Regions from separate parts of the Streptomyces sp. NPDC046379 genome, predicted to be linked through region 1. Evidence: riboswitches for the same ligand, from Rfam matches in the RefSeq annotation. Region 1 holds a riboswitch; the other holds the start of a gene.
The links. A riboswitch is a leader RNA that binds a small molecule or an ion and turns the genes downstream of it on or off. The one in region 1 is predicted to bind S-adenosylmethionine.
Positions count from the first base shown of each region.

Region 2: linked by a shared signal. The riboswitch ahead of ACZ6KF_RS00135 (aminotransferase class V-fold PLP-dependent enzyme) and the one ahead of thrC (threonine synthase) in region 1 are both predicted to bind S-adenosylmethionine.

Region 1 is NZ_JBVJFP010000012.1:127,012-135,531, forward strand. It holds gene ACZ6KF_RS21865 (alpha,alpha-trehalose-phosphate synthase (UDP-forming)) at 80-1,480, opposite strand; gene ACZ6KF_RS21870 (glucosyl-3-phosphoglycerate synthase) at 1,680-2,624, opposite strand; SAM riboswitch class I at 2,807-2,962, shown strand; gene thrC (threonine synthase) at 2,981-4,270, shown strand; gene ACZ6KF_RS21880 (ubiquitin-like small modifier protein 1) at 4,338-4,613, shown strand; gene ACZ6KF_RS21885 (cold-shock protein) at 5,022-5,225, shown strand; gene groL (chaperonin GroEL) at 5,686-7,308, shown strand; gene ACZ6KF_RS21895 (NADH:flavin oxidoreductase) at 7,526-8,520, shown strand, end outside.
Region 2 is NZ_JBVJFP010000001.1:26,220-34,739, reverse strand. It holds gene ACZ6KF_RS00165 (response regulator) at 1-322, opposite strand, end outside; gene ctaE (aa3-type cytochrome oxidase subunit III) at 503-1,123, shown strand; gene qcrC (cytochrome bc1 complex diheme cytochrome c subunit) at 1,205-2,017, shown strand; gene qcrA (cytochrome bc1 complex Rieske iron-sulfur subunit) at 2,014-3,075, shown strand; gene qcrB (cytochrome bc1 complex cytochrome b subunit) at 3,072-4,715, shown strand; gene trpD (anthranilate phosphoribosyltransferase) at 4,855-5,919, shown strand; SAM riboswitch class IV at 6,017-6,133, shown strand; gene ACZ6KF_RS00135 (aminotransferase class V-fold PLP-dependent enzyme) at 6,335-7,705, shown strand; gene ACZ6KF_RS00130 (Lrp/AsnC family transcriptional regulator) at 7,942-8,223, opposite strand; gene ACZ6KF_RS00125 (rhomboid family intramembrane serine protease) at 8,220-8,520, opposite strand, start outside.

The sequences.
Region 1 (8,520 bases):
TGCGGGCGGCCGTTCCGCTCAGGCCGCCGCCCTCACCGATCCGATCCACCGTCCCGGAAGCCGAGGCCCCACCGGGTGCTCAGGCCGCCCCGTCCCCCCGCAGGGCGTTCAGCTGGTCCAGGAACCACTGGGCCGGGGGGAGGGCCGTCGCCGCCGCGGCGAGGCGCTTGGTGCGGTCGGCCCGCTCGGCGGCGGGCATCGTCAGGGCCGCGTGGAGGGCCTCGGCCGTGGCGGTGACGTCGTAGGGGTTGACGACCAGCGCGTCCTCGCCCAGTTCCTCGTAGGCGCCCGCCTCGCGGGACAGGACCAGGGCGCAGCCGTCGTCCGAGACGACCGGGACCTCCTTGGCGACCAGGTTCATGCCGTCCCGGATCGGGTTCACCAGGGCCACGTCGGCCAGGCGGTACGCGGCCAGGGAGCGGGCGAAGTCGTCCTTGACGTGGAGGACCACCGGCGTCCAGCCCGGCGTGCCGTACTGGTCGTTGATCTCCGCGGCCAGGCGCTGCACCTCCGCCGTGTAGTCGCGGTACACCGCGAGGTCCTGCCGCGACGGGTAGGCGAACGCGACGTGCACCACCCGCTCGTGCCACTCGGGGCGGTCCTCCAGGAGCCGGCGGTAGGCCAGCAGGCCGCGGACGATGTTCTTGGAGAGTTCCGTGCGGTCCACGCGGACGATCGCCCGGCGGCCCTCGCCGATCTCCGCGCGCAGCGACTCCATGCGCTCCTCGACGTCCGCCTCGCGCGAGCGCCGGCGCAGGAAGTCCGCGTCCGCTCCCAGGCCGTGCACGCCCACGCGCGTCCCGCCGAGGCCCCCGGCGAACGCCTCGCAGCACGCCGTGAACGCCTCCGCCCAGCGGCGGGTGAGGAAACCCAGCCGGTCCGCGCCCAGCATCCCGCGCAGCACCTGCCCGGCCACGTCGTCCGGCAGCATCCGGAAGTACTCCGGCGGCGCCCACGGCGTGTGCGAGAAGTGGCCGATCCGCAGGTCCGGGCGCAGCTCGCGCAGCAGCCCCGGCACGAGCGTGAGGTGGTAGTCCTGCACCAGCACCGCCGCGCCCTCGGCCGCTTCCTCGGCCAGCGCCCGCGCGAACGCCTCGTTGTACGTGACGTACGACGCCCACTGGCGCCGGAACTCCGCGTCGAACACCGGCTCCACCGGCGTCTGGTAGAGCATGTGGTGCACGAACCACAGCACCGAGTTCGCGACGCCGTTGTACGCGTCCGCGTGCACGTCCCCCGGGATGTCCAGCATCCGCACCCCGGACTCGCCCACCCCGCGCCGCACCGCCTCGCGGTCCCCGTCGCTCAGGGCCGAGCACACCCACAGCGCGCCCGCGTCCGGACCGATCGCCGACAGCCCGGAGACCAGGCCGCCACCGCCCCTGCGGGCGTTCAGCGAACCGTCCTCGCCGACCGTGTAGGAGACCGGCCCCCGGTTGGAGGCGAGCAGGACCTGTGCAGCACCGTACGTCGAAGCCATAAGCCTCAACCTAGCCCGCCCCCCAACCGCTCAAACGTACGGTTCCAGCAGTTCGGCGGCCGGATCGCGTGCCGTATACGACCGGCCGTGCGACGGCGGACGACCGGCCGCGCGACCCTCCGCGCGGCCCGCCGTCCGGCTCCTCGTCCGACCTCTCGTCCGGACCCTTCCGCTCCCGTCCGGCCCGCGCCCGGCCGCCTCACGCCACCCTGCGCCGCGCGTACTCCGCGATCTCCACCATCGGCGGACGCTCCTCCGTGTCCACCGAGTACGTGCGCGGCTCGAACCCCTCCGACCCCCGCTCGAACTGGGTGATGGCGGGCCGGATCAGATGCCCGCGCGCCAGCCTCAGCTGCGCGGTGCGGTAGATCGCCGCGGCCATCCGGCCGAGCGCCTGCCCGTCCTGGTGCCGGTGCTTGCGCACCCCGATGTCCACCTGGGCCAGCGCGTCGAGCCCCACCAGGTGCAGGGCGTCGACCAGCATGCCCAGCTCCACGCCGTACCCGACGGGGAAGGGCAGCTGTTCCAGCAGCGAGCGGCGGGCCGCGTACTCGCCGCCCAGCGGCTGCACGAAGCCCGCCAGCTGCGGCCAGTGCATGTTGAGCAGCGGGCGTGCCATCAGCTCGGTCACCCGGCCGCCCTGCCCCGCCGCGCCGCCCAGCGGGCGGTCGTACATCCCCTTGACGAGGTCGACGTCCGGGTCGGTCAGCAGCGGGCCGACGATCCCGGAGACGAAGTCCGACGAGAACTCCCGCAGGTCCGCGTCGATGAAGCAGACGATGTCCCCGTCGGTCACCAGCAGGGAGCGCCACAGCACCTCGCCCTTGCCGGGCACGGCGGGGAGGCGCGGGAGGATCTCGTCGCGGTGCACCACCCGGGCGCCCGCGGCGGCGGCCACCTCGGAGGTGCGGTCGGTGGAGCCCGAGTCGACGACGACGATCTCGTCGACGAGCGGGACCTGGTGCATCAGGTCGTGCCGGATCACGGCGACGATGTCGCCGACCGTCTCCTCCTCGTTGAGGGCGGGCAGCACGACGCTGACCGACTGGCCCGTGGCACGCTTGGCGGCCAGGATCTTGTGCAGCGGGCGATCGGTCGCGGACCAGGAGCGGGTGTTCAGCCAGCGCTCGACTTCTTCCAGCACAGCCTGCGGCTCCTTCGCGTTCTCTCGGCGAGCGGGGGAGCACATGTCCGGACGTTCCGACCGGCATGTGATCCATCTCGCGCTTCGGACGACTATCTCAACTGTCCTGGCCTTCGGTTACAGTCTTGAACAACGCTGGTGACCATCGCATGTCGGGGGTCGCCATGCCGACAACCACATACAGCTCATCCAGAGGGGCAGAGGGATACGGCCCGATGAAGCCCCGGCAACCCTCCAGCCGGTCTCGTAGATCAGTGTTGATCGTTTCCGCGAGGCTCCCGGCTAGGGAAGGTGCCAAATCCGTCTCACGGCGAGATGCGTCGTGAGGAAGATGAGGAGAAAGGGCCTCGCCTCACATGGCTGTGCAGACCGTTGCAAGCACCACCGATTCCGCCGCCTCCGTGGACCTGGGTCCCGCCGCGGCGCTCTCCTGCCGCGAGTGCGGTCACCGCGTACCCCTCGGACCGGTCTTCGCCTGCGAGGAGTGTTTCGGCCCGCTGGAGATCGCGTACGACTTCTCGGCCTACGACACCGAGGAACTGCGGCGGCGCATCGAGGCGGGACCCGCGAACATCTGGCGCTACGCGCCCCTGCTGCCCGTCCCGGCCGACGTGGCGGACAAGCCCAACCTGAACCCCGGCTGGACCAAGCTCGTCCAGGCCGACAACCTCGCCCGCGAACTCGGCGTGACCGGCGGTCTGTACGTCAAGGACGACTCCGGCAACCCGACCCACTCCTTCAAGGACCGGGTCGTCGCCCAGGCCCTGGAGGCCGCCCGGGCCTTCGGCTTCACCACCCTGTCCTGCTCCTCCACCGGCAACCTGGCCGGCGCGGTCGGCGCCGCCGCCGCCCGGGCCGGCCTGCGCTCCTGCGTGTTCATCCCGCACGACCTGGAGCAGGGCAAGGTCGTCATGGCCGCCGTCTACGGCGGCGAGCTGGTCGGCATCGAGGGCAACTACGACGACGTCAACCGCTTCTGCTCCGAGCTGATCGGCGACCCGGCCGGCGAGGGCTGGGGCTTCGTCAACGTCAACCTGCGGCCGTACTACGCGGAGGGGTCCAAGACCCTCGCGTACGAGATCTGCGAGCAGCTCGGCTGGCGGCTGCCGGACCAGATCGTGGTGCCGATCGCCTCCGGCTCCCAGCTCACCAAGATCGACAAGGGGCTGCAGGAACTGATCAAGCTCGGTCTGGTCGAGGACCGGCCGTACAAGATCTTCGGCGCCCAGGCCGAGGGCTGCTCGCCGGTGTCCACCGCGTACAAGGCCGGGCACGACGTCGTCCGGCCGCAGAAGCCCGACACCATCGCCAAGTCCCTCGCCATCGGCAACCCGGCCGACGGGCCCTACGTCCTCGACATCGCCCGCCGCACGGGCGGCGCCGTGGAGGACGTCACGGACGAGCAGATCGTGGACGCCATCAGGCTGCTGGCCCGCACCGAGGGCATCTTCGCGGAGACGGCCGGCGGCGTGACGGTGGGCGTGACCCGCAAGCTGATCGAGAACGGCGTGCTGGACCCGGCGAAGACCACGGTCGTCCTCAACACGGGCGACGGTCTCAAGACGCTGGACGCCGTGGCGGGGACGGGGCTCACCGCGACCATCCGGCCGAGCCTGGAGTCGTTCCGCGCGGCCGGCCTCGCCTGATCCGCCGGTCCGCCGCCCCCTTCCGCATCCGCGTACGCCAGCCACCCCGACCGGAGGTCACCGAGCCATGAGCGTCACCGTCCGCATCCCCACCATCCTGCGCACCTACACGGGCGGGAAGGCCGAGGTCGCCGCCGAGGGGGCCACCCTCGGCGAGGTCATCGCCGACCTGGAGAAGAACCACACGGGCATCGCCGCCCGCGTCCTGGACGACCAGGGCAAGCTGCGCCGCTTCGTCAACGTGTACGTCAACGACGACGACGTCCGTTTTGAACAGGGTCTGGACACCGCCACCCCGGACGGCGCGGGAGTGTCGATCATCCCCGCCGTCGCCGGCGGCTGAACACCGGACGTCCGTTGAATGGCCCCCTCCCCAAGAGAAGCGGAGGGGGCCATTCAATGTGATTGAGCACGGTAGAGTTGGGGAACGCGCCCCCTTTCACCTTGCCGGGCGCATATGTGGAACGCTGCGCTTCCGTCGAGAAGTAGCCAAAGTGTGCGATCCTTTTCGGCCATCCTGGCCTTTTCCGCGGTCCGGCTTGCCCTGAAGTCTGGCGGATTTTCCGTAAATTCCCGACCGCTCGCGCCCAGATTTCTCGTCCGACTGACCTGTTGCAGACGGCAGTTGGACAGATACATTCGGCCGCGGTCGACGCGTTCCGGCGCACGCCCCCAGCCATTGGGGGGTGAGGTCTGACCCGGGTCCGCGAAGTGTGGATCTGTGCAAGGGCCAGTAATAGGGGAGTTAGGCATGGCTCAGGGCACCGTCAAGTGGTTCAACGCGGAGAAGGGGTACGGCTTCATCGCGGTCGACGGTGGTGCGGACGTCTTCGTCCACTACAGCGCGATCCAGATGGACGGGTACCGGACCCTCGAAGAGGGCCAGCGAGTCGAGTTCGAGATCTCGCAGGGTCAGAAGGGCCCGCAGGCCGACATGGTCCGCGTCACTGCCTGAAACGCGCGACCGACCACCGCAGGCGAAGGTCTTTCTCCGAAGGGCCCGCATCCCCAGGGGTGCGGGCCCTTCGGCTGTCCGGGCCCGCGTCCCCGGCTGTCCGGGCCCGCGCCTCCGGCCTCCGGGTCCGCCTCCGGCCTCCGGGTCCGTCGCCTTCGGCCTTCGGGTCCGTCGCCTTCGGCCGTCCGCGGATCCGCCGCTTCCGGCGGTCGGGACCCGCGCTTCCGGCTGTCCGGACCCACGCCTCCGGGTGGCCGGATGCCGGGAGGCGCTTGCACTCACCACACCCGAGTGCTAATCATTGGCGTTAGCACTCTGAAGGTGAGAGTGACAAAGAAGGACCGGGTCGGTGAGGCCCGCGGGCCAGGTGGGGCAAGGAACCACGGGCCGGCGAGCCGTCCGTCGCGGGCGCGGGCGCGGTCCGAAGGAATCACCCCCAGTCCTGGAGGGACCACTTCACATGGCCAAGATCATCGCGTTCGACGAGGAGGCGCGGCGCGGCCTCGAGCGCGGCATGAACCAGCTCGCGGACGCCGTGAAGGTGACGCTCGGCCCCAAGGGCCGCAACGTCGTCCTCGAGAAGAAGTGGGGCGCCCCCACGATCACCAACGATGGTGTCTCCATCGCCAAGGAGATCGAGCTCGAGGACCCGTACGAGAAGATCGGCGCCGAGCTGGTCAAGGAAGTCGCCAAGAAGACGGACGACGTCGCCGGCGACGGTACGACCACGGCGACCGTGCTGGCCCAGGCCCTGGTGCGCGAGGGTCTGCGCAACGTCGCGGCCGGCGCCAACCCGATGGCCCTGAAGCGCGGCATCGAGAAGGCCGTCGAGGCCGTCTCCGCCGCCCTGCTCGACCAGGCCAAGGAGGTCGAGACCAAGGAGCAGATCGCCTCCACGGCCTCCATCTCCGCCGCCGACACCCAGATCGGCGAGCTGATCGCCGAGGCGATGGACAAGGTCGGCAAGGAAGGCGTCATCACGGTCGAGGAGTCGCAGACCTTCGGTCTGGAGCTCGAGCTCACCGAGGGCATGCGCTTCGACAAGGGCTACATCTCGGCGTACTTCGCCACCGACATGGAGCGGATGGAGGCCTCGCTCGAGGACCCCTACATCCTCATCGCCAACTCCAAGATCTCCAACGTCAAGGACCTGCTTCCGCTCCTGGAGAAGGTCATGCAGTCGGGCAAGCCGCTGCTGATCATCGCCGAGGACGTCGAGGGCGAGGCCCTGTCGACCCTGGTCGTCAACAAGATCCGCGGCACCTTCAAGTCCGTCGCCGTCAAGGCCCCGGGCTTCGGCGACCGCCGCAAGGCCATGCTCGGCGACATCGCCATCCTCACGGGCGGCGAGGTCATCTCCGAGGAGGTCGGCCTCAAGCTGGAGAACGCGACCCTGGACCTCCTGGGCCGCGCCCGCAAGGTCGTCATCACCAAGGACGAGACCACCATCGTGGACGGCGCCGGCTCCGCGGAGCAGGTCCAGGGCCGCGTGAACCAGATCCGCGCCGAGATCGAGAACAGCGACTCGGACTACGACCGCGAGAAGCTGCAGGAGCGCCTGGCGAAGCTCGCCGGCGGTGTCGCGGTCATCAAGGCCGGCGCCGCCACCGAGGTGGAGCTCAAGGAGCGCAAGCACCGCATCGAGGACGCCGTGCGCAACGCCAAGGCGGCCGTCGAGGAGGGCATCGTCGCCGGTGGTGGCGTGGCCCTGCTCCAGGCCTCCCAGGTGTTCGAGAAGCTGGAGCTCGAGGGCGACGAGGCCACCGGTGCCGCCGCCGTCAAGCTGGCGCTCGAGGCCCCGCTGAAGCAGATCGCCGTCAACGCCGGCCTCGAGGGCGGCGTCGTGGTGGAGAAGGTCCGCAACCTCACCCCGGGCCACGGCCTGAACGCCGCGACCGGTGAGTACGTCGACCTGGTCGCCGAAGGCATCATCGACCCGGCGAAGGTGACCCGTTCCGCGCTGCAGAACGCCGCCTCCATCGCCGCGCTGTTCCTCACCACCGAGGCCGTCATCGCCGACAAGCCGGAGAAGGCCGCCGCGCCGGCCGGCGGCGGCATGCCGGGCGGTGACATGGACTTCTGATCCTTCCGAGGATCGGTACCGTCCTTCCGTGCCGTGGGCGGCACTCCCCGTACGACGGGGGGTGCCGCCCACGGGCGTTTCCGCGGCGGCCGGGTGCGGGTCCGTCCGCGTTCTCCGGCTCCCGGGAACGGGATCCGCGGCTCCCGGGAATGCGATCTGGACACCGCTTGTTGCACATGCACATACTGATCGGTATCCGATCCCTAGGAGCCCCCGAGTGACCGTCTCCCCGCCCGCCGCCTCCCGCGCGGCCGAGATCCTCTCCCGCCCCGTGTCGATCAACGGCCTCACGGTGCCGAACCGCATCGTCATGGCGCCGATGACCCGTCAGTTCTCCCCGGGCGGCGTCCCCGGCGAGGACGTGGTGTCGTACTACGCCCGCCGTGCCGCCGCCGGCGTCGGGCTCATCGTCACCGAGGGCACGTACGTCGGCCACGACTCGGCCGGGGAGAGCAGCCGGGTGCCGCGGTTCCACGGGGCCGAGCAGCTGGCGGGCTGGACGAAGGTCGCCGACGCCGTGCACGCGGCCGGCGGGACGATCGTGCCGCAGCTGTGGCACATCGGCATGGTCCGCAAGCCGGGCCGCCCGCCGTTCCCCGAGGCGTCCCCCGTCGGCCCCTCCGGGCTGCGCCTGGACGGCACCGCGGGCGACGGCCGGGAGATGACGCGCCAGGACCTGGACGACGTGATCGCCGCCTTCGCCGAGGCCGCCGCGGCGGCCGAGCGGATCGGCTTCGACGGCGTCGAACTGCACGGCGCCCACGGCTACCTCATCGACCAGTTCCTGTGGGAGTTCACCAACCGCCGCACCGACGCCTACGGCGGCGACCCCGTCGCCCGCACCCGGTTCGCCGCCGAGATCGTGGCCGCCGTCCGCGCCTCCGTTTCGCCCGGCTTCCCGGTGATCTTCCGCTACTCGCAGTGGAAGTCGGGGGCCTACGACGCCAGGCTCGCCGACACCCCCGAGCAGCTGGAGGCCGTCCTCACCCCGCTCGCCGCCGCCGGCGTCGACGCCTTCCACGCCTCCACCCGCCGCTACTGGCTCCCCGAGTTCGACGGCTCCGACCTCAACCTCGCCGGCTGGACCAAGAAGCTCACCGGCAAGCCCGCCATCACCGTCGGCTCGGTGGGCCTCGACGGCGACTTCATCAAGGCGTTCCAGGGCGAGGGCGCCGCGCTGGGCAGCCTCGACAACCTCCTCGACCGCTTTGA
Region 2 (8,520 bases), on a different contig from region 1:
CCGCCGCCTCGGCCCGGCTCCAGGTCGCCAGCCAGGCGTCCTGCGGGCGCCCGATGAGCAGCAGCACCGGCGGGCAGCGGAACACCTCGTCCTTGATCTGCCGGCACACGCCCATGCCCCCCATGGGCACGGCCTCGCCGTCCAGCACGCAGACGTCGATGCCGCCCTTGTCCAGTTCCTTGACGACGGCGGCGGGCGTCGCGCACTCGACGAACTCGACCACGGGAACGTCCGGAGCGGGCCGGCGGCCGGTCGCCAGGCGCACCTGCTCGCGGGTGTTGGAGTCGTCGCTGTAGACCAGCACCGTGGCGGTCGGCTGCATGGTTCCTCCGGGACGTCGGCGTCGTGAAAGGACAGGCCTGCTGCGGCGGATGCTACCCCTTCGACCCTCTCGTCAACAGTTGTGGGAACACCACTTCGATGGGCCATACGAGCAGTACACGGGGGCCGAACGCACCGAACGGCACCCCCCGGGGTGAGGGCGGGATAAGCGACCGACATAATGTCGGTCGTGGCGACAGCAACGACAGTAGATACCGGGCACGCGCACCCGTCGGTCAACCGGCCGAACCTCACCAGCGTCGGAACCATCATCTGGCTGAGTTCCGAGCTGATGTTCTTCGCGGCCCTCTTCGCGATGTACTTCACCCTGCGATCGGTGACCGGGCCCGATTTCTGGCACGAGAAGGCCGACGCCCTGAACTTCCCGTTCTCGGCGACGAACACCACGATCCTGGTGCTCTCCTCCCTCACCTGCCAGCTCGGCGTCTTCGCCGCCGAGCGCGGTGACGTGAAGAAGCTCAGGATGTGGTTCATCGTCACCTTCGTCATGGGTGCGATCTTCATCGGCGGCCAGGTGCTGGAGTACACCGAGCTGGTCAAGCACGAGGGCCTGTCGCTCTCGTCGGACCCGTACGGCTCGGTGTTCTACCTGACCACCGGCTTCCACGGCCTGCACGTGACGGGCGGCCTGATCGCCTTCCTGCTGGTCCTGGGCCGCACCTACGCGGCGCGGAGATTCACCCACGAGCAGGCGACCGCCGCCATCGTCGTGTCCTACTACTGGCACTTCGTCGATGTCGTCTGGATCGGCCTCTTCGCCACGATCTACATGATCAAGTAGTCGGGGCTCGTACCCGAGCGCCTCACCGAAGCGCACATCCCAGAAGCATCGACGCAGAAGATCCTGACACCGGGGTAATCCGTGAAAAAGCTCTCCGCACGACGACGCCATCCGCTGGCGGCAGTCGTCGTCCTACTCCTCGCGCTGGCGGCAACTGGGGGGCTGTACGCCGCGTTCGCGCCCGCGAGCAAGGCGCAGGCCGATGAAACCGCCCAGTCCCTCGCCATCGAAGAGGGCAAGAAGCTCTACGCCGTCGGCTGCGCCAGCTGCCACGGCACCGGCGGTCAGGGCACCTCCGACGGACCGAGCCTGGTCGGCGTCGGCGCCGCCGCCGTCGACTTCCAGGTCGGCACCGGCCGTATGCCGGCGGCGACCTCCCAGAGCGCTCAGGTCCCGCGCAAGAAGGTCGTCTACACCCAGGCCGAGATCGACCAGCTCGCCGCCTACATCTCCTCCCTCGGCGCCGGCCCGGCGATCCCGACCGAGGAGCAGTACGGCACGGAGGGCGCGGACATCGCCAAGGGCGGTGAGCTGTTCCGCACCAACTGCGCGCAGTGCCACAACTTCACCGGCAAGGGCGGCGCCCTCACCAAGGGCAAGTACGCGCCGGGCCTGGAGGGCGTCGACCCCAAGCACATCTACGAGGCCATGCAGACCGGCCCGCAGAACATGCCCTCCTTCCCCGACACCGTCCTGTCGGAGCAGAATAAGAAGGACATCATCGCGTACCTCGAAGAGGTCAACGGCGACGAGGCCAAGAGCCCCGGCGGCCTTCAGCTGGGCGGCCTCGGGCCGGTCAGCGAGGGTCTGTTCGGCTGGATCTTCGGTCTCGGTGGCCTGATCGCCATCGCCGTGTGGGTCGCCGCCCGGACCGCAAAGGCCAAGAAGTCATGAGCAGCCACGACATTCCCGAAGAGAAGCTCCCTGCCGAGCAGGGCCACGCGCACGGCACGGCGGTGGGCGTCGCGGACGAGGAGAACCCGTTCGCCGACCCCGGCCTGCCGCCGCACGAGCACCGCATCCAGGACATCGACGAGCGGGCCGCCAAGCGGTCCGAGCGCGCGGTCGCCCTGCTGTTCACGCTCTCGATGCTGGCCACCATCGGCTTCATCGCTGCGTTCGTCACCATCCCCGTGGACAGGTCGGTCTACGTCTGGACCCTCGGCCACGTCAGCGCGCTCAACCTCGCGCTGGGCCTGACCCTCGGCATCGCGCTGTTCACCATCGGCGCCGGCGCGATCCACTGGGCGCGCACGCTGATGGCGGACGTCGAGATGGCCGACGAGCGCCACCCGATCGAGGCGTCGCCCGAGCTGAACGCCAAGATCAAGGAAGAGTGGAAGCAGGGTGTCGAGGAGTCCGCGTTCGGACGGCGCAAGCTGATCCGCAACACGATGCTCGGCGCGCTCACCCTCGTGCCGCTCACCAGCCTGGTCCTGCTGCGCGACCTCGGTCCGCTGCCCGGCACCTCGCTGCGCCACACCATGTGGTCCAAGGGCCTGCTCCTGGTCAACATGAACACGAACGAGCCGCTGCGTCCCTCGGACATCTCCGTCGGCTCGCTCACCTTCGCCAAGCCCGAGGGCCTGGAGGAGCACGACCACTCGTACCAGAACGAGATCGCCAAGGCCGCCCTGATGATCGTCCGGATCGAGCCGGAGGACATCAAGGACAAGCGCGAGCTGGAGTGGTCGCACGAGGGCATCGTGGCGTACTCCAAGATCTGCACCCACGTCGGCTGCCCGATCTCGCTGTACGAGCAGCAGACGCACCACGTGCTGTGCCCCTGCCACCAGTCCACCTTCGACCTCTCCGACGGAGCCAGGGTCATCTTCGGCCCCGCCGGCCACGCCCTGCCGCAGCTGCGCATCGGCGTGAACGACGAGGGGTACCTCGAGGCGCTCGGCGACTTCGAGGAGCCCGTCGGCCCTGCATTCTGGGAGCGCGGATGAGCACCACCAGCACCACCAGCACCGAATCCCGCGCCCGCGGGAAGGCTCCGGCCGGCGAGCGCCTCGCCGACTGGGCCGACGGCCGGCTGGGGATCTACTCCCTGGCCAAGGCCAACATGCGCAAGATCTTTCCCGACCACTGGTCGTTCATGCTGGGCGAGATCTGCCTGTACAGCTTCATCATCATCATCCTCACGGGTGTGTACCTGACGCTGTTCTTCCACCCGTCGATGAACGAGGTGGAGTACCACGGCAGCTACGTCCCGCTGCAGGGCGTGCTGATGAGCGAGGCGTACGCCTCCACGCTGGACATCAGCTTCGACGTGCGCGGTGGTCTGCTGATCCGGCAGATCCACCACTGGGCGGCGATCATCTTCCTCGCCGGCATGTTCGTGCACATGATGCGCGTCTTCTTCACCGGCGCGTTCCGCAAGCCGCGCGAGGTCAACTGGCTGTTCGGCTTCCTGCTGTTCGTCCTGGGCATGTTCACCGGGTTCACCGGCTACTCGCTCCCGGACGACCTGCTCTCGGGCACCGGTGTCCGCTTCACCCAGGGCGCGATCCTGTCCGTGCCGATCGTCGGCACGTACATCTCGATGTTCCTGTTCGGCGGGGAGTTCCCCGGCACGGACTTCGTGGCCCGGTTCTACTCGATCCACATCCTGCTGCTGCCGGGCATCATGCTGGCGCTGGTGAGCGCCCACCTGATCCTGGTCTTCTACCACAAGCACACCCAGTTCCCGGGCCCCGGCCGGACCAACAAGAACGTCGTCGGCATGCCGCTGCTGCCGGTCTACACGGCCAAGGCCGGAGGCTTCTTCTTCCTGGTCTTCGGTGTGACCGCGGCCCTCGCCGGCATCGCGTCGGTCAACCCGATCTGGGTCCTCGGCCCCTACCGGGCGGACCAGGTGTCCACGGGCGCCCAGCCCGACTGGTACATGGGCTTCGCCGAGGGCCTGGTGCGCGCCATGCCGGGCTGGGAGATCAACTTCTGGGGTCACACGCTCGTCCTGGGCGTGTTCGTCCCGCTGGTGATCTTCGGTCTGTTCCTCGCGGTGATCGCCCTGTACCCGTTCATCGAGGCCTGGGTCACCGGGGACAAGCGGGAGCACCACCTGCTGGACCGCCCGCGCAACGCCCCGACCCGCACCGCCTTCGGCGTGGCCTGGATCACCGCGTACATGATCATGCTGATCGGCGGTGGCAACGACATCGTCGCGACCCACTTCCATCTGTCGATCAACGCGGTCACGTGGTTCGTCCGGATCGGGTTCTTCGTCGGACCGGTCATCGCGTTCGTCGTGACCAAGCGGATCTGCCTCGGCCTCCAGCGCCGGGACCGGGACAAGGTGCTGCACGGCCGGGAGACCGGCACCATCAAGCGCCTGCCGCACGGTGAGTTCATCGAGGTGCACGAGCCGCTCAGCCAGGAGCAGCTGCACACGCTCACGGCGCACGAGCAGTACAAGCCGCTGGCCATCGGCCAGACGGTCGACGAGAACGGCGTCAAGCGCAAGGTGAAGGGCTCCGAGAAGCTGCGCGTCAAGCTCAGCAACGCCTACTTCGGCGAGGAGTCGCAGATCCCGAAGCCCACCGTCGAGGAGTACAAGGAGATCACGAGCGGCCACGGCCACCACTGATCGCTGCGTTCGCCACAGCCACGGCCGAGGGCCCCGTCCGGTGTACGGACGGGGCCCTCCGTCTTGTCCGGCGGCTGGATAGGGTGGAGCCCGTCCGAGACACCCGTCCCGACATCCGGGACCGAGCCAGGAGCGGCTTATGAGCGCTGTGACCCCCGCTGGAGGCGACACCGCGGCGGGCCGCACCTGGCCCGCCCTGCTGAACGGCCTGCTCGACGGCCGCGACCTGAGCGCGGACGACACGGCCTGGGCGATGGACGTGATCATGCGGGGCGAGGCGACGGACGCCCAGATCGCCGGTTTCGCGGTGGCCCTGCGGGCCAAGGGCGAGACCGTCGAGGAGATCGCCGGCATGGTCCGCACCATGTACGAGCACGCCAACGTGATCGAGGTGCCGGGGGAGACGGTCGACATCGTCGGCACCGGCGGCGACGGCGCCAAGACGGTGAACATCTCCACCATGTCCGCCGTGGTGATCGCCGGCACCGGCGCCAAGGTCGTCAAGCACGGCAACCGCGCCGCCTCCTCCGCGTCCGGCGCGTCCGACGTGCTGGAGAAGCTCGGGGTCAATCTGGAGCTGACGCCGCGGCGGGTCGCCGAGGTGGCCGAGGAGGCCGGGATCACCTTCTGCTTCGCGGTCAGGTTCCACCCGGCGCTGCGCCATGTGGCTGCGGCGCGCGGCCAGCTGGGCATCCGGACCACCTTCAACTTCCTCGGCCCGCTGACCAACCCGGCGCGGGTGCGGGCCCAGGCGGTGGGCGTCGCCGACGCGCGCATGGCCCCGATCGTCGCCGGCGTGCTCGCCGAACGCGGCAACTCCTCGCTGGTCTTCCGCGGCGACGACGGCCTCGACGAGCTGACGGTCACCGCCACCTCCCGGGTGTGGGTGGTCCGCGACGGCAAGGTGACCGAGGAGGTCTTCGACCCGCGGGACGTCGGCATCGAGCCGGTCCCGCTGGAGGCACTGCGCGGCGCCGACGCCTCCTACAACGCCGAGGTGGCCCGTCGGCTGCTCGACGGCGAGCGGGGTCCCGTACGGGACGCGGTGCTGCTGAACTCGGCGGCGGCCCTGGTGGCGCTGGAGCCGGGCACGGGACCGCTCGCGGAGCAGCTCCGGGACGGCATGGCGAAGGCGGCCGAGTCCATCGACTCCGGGGCGGCCGGGCGGGTCCTGGAGCGCTGGGTGGCGGTCAGCAACGCCTGAACGGCCGCGTGGGCAAAGGCAGATGGCGCAGGGGCGCGGTCCGGGATGCGGACCGCGCCCTTGCGCGTATCCGACAGTGTGGCAAGATGTGGGACCAGGTCATGAGCGACAGCCATCAGGCCCCGGCCGGCTGTCCGGCAACCCTCCGTCCGTGGCGGGGTGCCCCGGGTGAAGACCAGGCCGCAGACAGCAAGGTCTGCGGCAAGCGCGGACCCCTCGCGAGACCAGGGGTCCTGGGTCGTTCGAGGGAGCCTTCCGTGAGCAAACGAATGCGCTAGGTCTGTCGGCCGTTTTCCAGCCGTGCCCCGGGTGCGCCGTCGACGCGCGCGCCTTCCGCACCGGTCGCCTCGGCGCACCCCCTTTCTTCTCGTCCCCCGCGCTGCTGCCCAGCGCTCGACTCACGGGAGTCCTCGTCATGCCGGTTTCCGTATCCTCCGCTGCCTCCGCCCCGGTCATTTGCCCCCCGCTGCCCGTTCTGGGGCGGGATGTCACCGTGCCGCTCGTGACCGGCGGCGAGGCCGTCTACGCCGCGCTCGACTACGCGGCCAGCGCGCCCGCGCTCCAGCGGGTGTGGGACGACGTGGCGGCGTACGCGCCGTACTACGGCAGCGTGCACCGCGGTGCCGGGTACCTCTCGCAGCTGTCCACCGACCTGTTCGAGAAGGCCCGCGCCACGGTCGCGGGCTTCCTCGACTGCCGGGCCGACGACCAGGTCGTCTTCACCCGCTCCACCACCGACTCCCTGAACCTCCTGGCCGGGGCGCTGCCCGCCGGATGCCGGGTCTTCGTCTTCGAGACCGAGCACCATGCCGCGCTGCTGCCCTGGCCGGAGGACGCGGTCACCTGGCTCGACGCGCCGCGCAGCCCGGGCGAGGCCGTGGCGGCCCTGGAGCGGGCCCTCGCCGACCGGGACCCGTACGGCCCCGCGCTGGTCTGCGTCACCGGGGCGTCCAACGTCACCGGCGAGCTGTGGCCGGTACGGGAACTGGCCGCCGCCGCGCACGCGCACGGCGCCCGGATCGTCCTGGACGCCGCCCAGCTCGCCCCGCACCGCCCCGTGTCGGTGCGCGACCTGGACGTCGACTGGGTCGCCTTCTCCGGGCACAAGCTCTACGCCCCCTTCGGCGCCGGCGTCCTCGCCGGCCGCGCCGACTGGCTGGGCGCCGCCGACCCGTACCTCGCCGGCGGCGGGGCCAGCCGCAGGGTCGCCCGGCGGGCGGACGGCGGCGTGGAGGTGGAGTGGCACGACGGCGCGGCCCGGCACGAGGCGGGGTCCCCGAACGTCATCGGCGCCCACGCCGTCGCGTCGGCCTGCCAGGCGCTCACCGAGGCCGGCTTCGAGTCCCTGGTCGCCCGCGAGGAGTACCTGCTGCGCAAGGTGCGCGAGGGACTGGCCGGGCTGCCGCAGGTGCGGGTGCTGTCCCTGTTCGGCGAGGACGCGCCGCGGGTCGGCGTCCTGTCCTTCGTGGTGGACGGCTGGAACGGCTCGCACTTCGCCGCGGCACTGTCCGCGGAGTACGGCATCGGGGTGCGGGACGGGCTGTTCTGCGCCCATCCGCTGCTGCGCACGCTGCTGGACGGCGCGGCCGGGACGTCGGGGACGTCTCAGGAGTGCGGGACGCCCGGGACCGCCGGCGCCGTCCGGGTCAGCTTCGGCGCCGGGACTCCCGAGGAGCATGTGGACCGGTTCCTGCGGGCGACGCGGGAGCTGCTCGGGAACGGGTCGCGGTGGTCCTACCGGACGGAGGGCGGGCGGTGCGTGCCGGTGCCTGGGCCGGCGGCTTGAGGTCGTCGGGGGCGAGGGCGTGGTGTTCGGGTGAGGGTGTCGGGGGCCGGTCGCGCAGTTCCCCGCGCCCTTGGGGTGTTGCCCGGACGTCGGCTGTGAGGGGCCGTGTCCGAGGGGCGTGTGCTTCGGGTGCGGGTTGTGGAGGGCCGGTCGCGCAGTTCCCCGCGCCCCCCGGGGCGTCGCCTGGGCCGGGGGCGGTGGTGACCGTCCCCGGCGGCCGGCCGGTCAGCCCGGCCTCAATTGTCCAGGCCGATGGCGAAGGCCGCCTCCAGGTCGTGCTGGGAGTAGGTGCGGAACGCCACATGGGTGTCCGTCGCCTCCACGCCCGGGATCTTGCTGATGCGGCCGGGGATGACCTCCGCCAGGTCCTCGTGGTGGCGGACCCGGACCATCGCGATCAGGTCGTACGTGCCGGTGACCGAGAAGACCTCGCTGACGGAGTCCAGCGCCGCGATCCGCTCGGCGATCTCGGGGATCCGGTCCACGCTGGTCTTGATCAGGACGATCGCGGTGATCACGGCTGGTTCTCTCCCTCGGGGGCCGGAGCTGGGGCGGGTTTCACTCTAGTCCTCCGGCCGAACCGGGCCCACGCGTAGCCGAAGCCCAGGGCGAAGCCCACCAGGTGGGCCAGGTACGCCACCCCCGGCCCGCCGTCGGAGCGGCCCGCCGCCAGCCACTGCAGGGCCGCCCAGAAGGGCAGCACCACCCACGCCGGGAAGCGCAGCGGCAGGAAGAAGAGGAACGGCAGCAGACTGGTCACCCGCGCGGTCGGGAAGAGGAACAGGAACGCCCCGAGCACCGCCGAGATCGCCCCG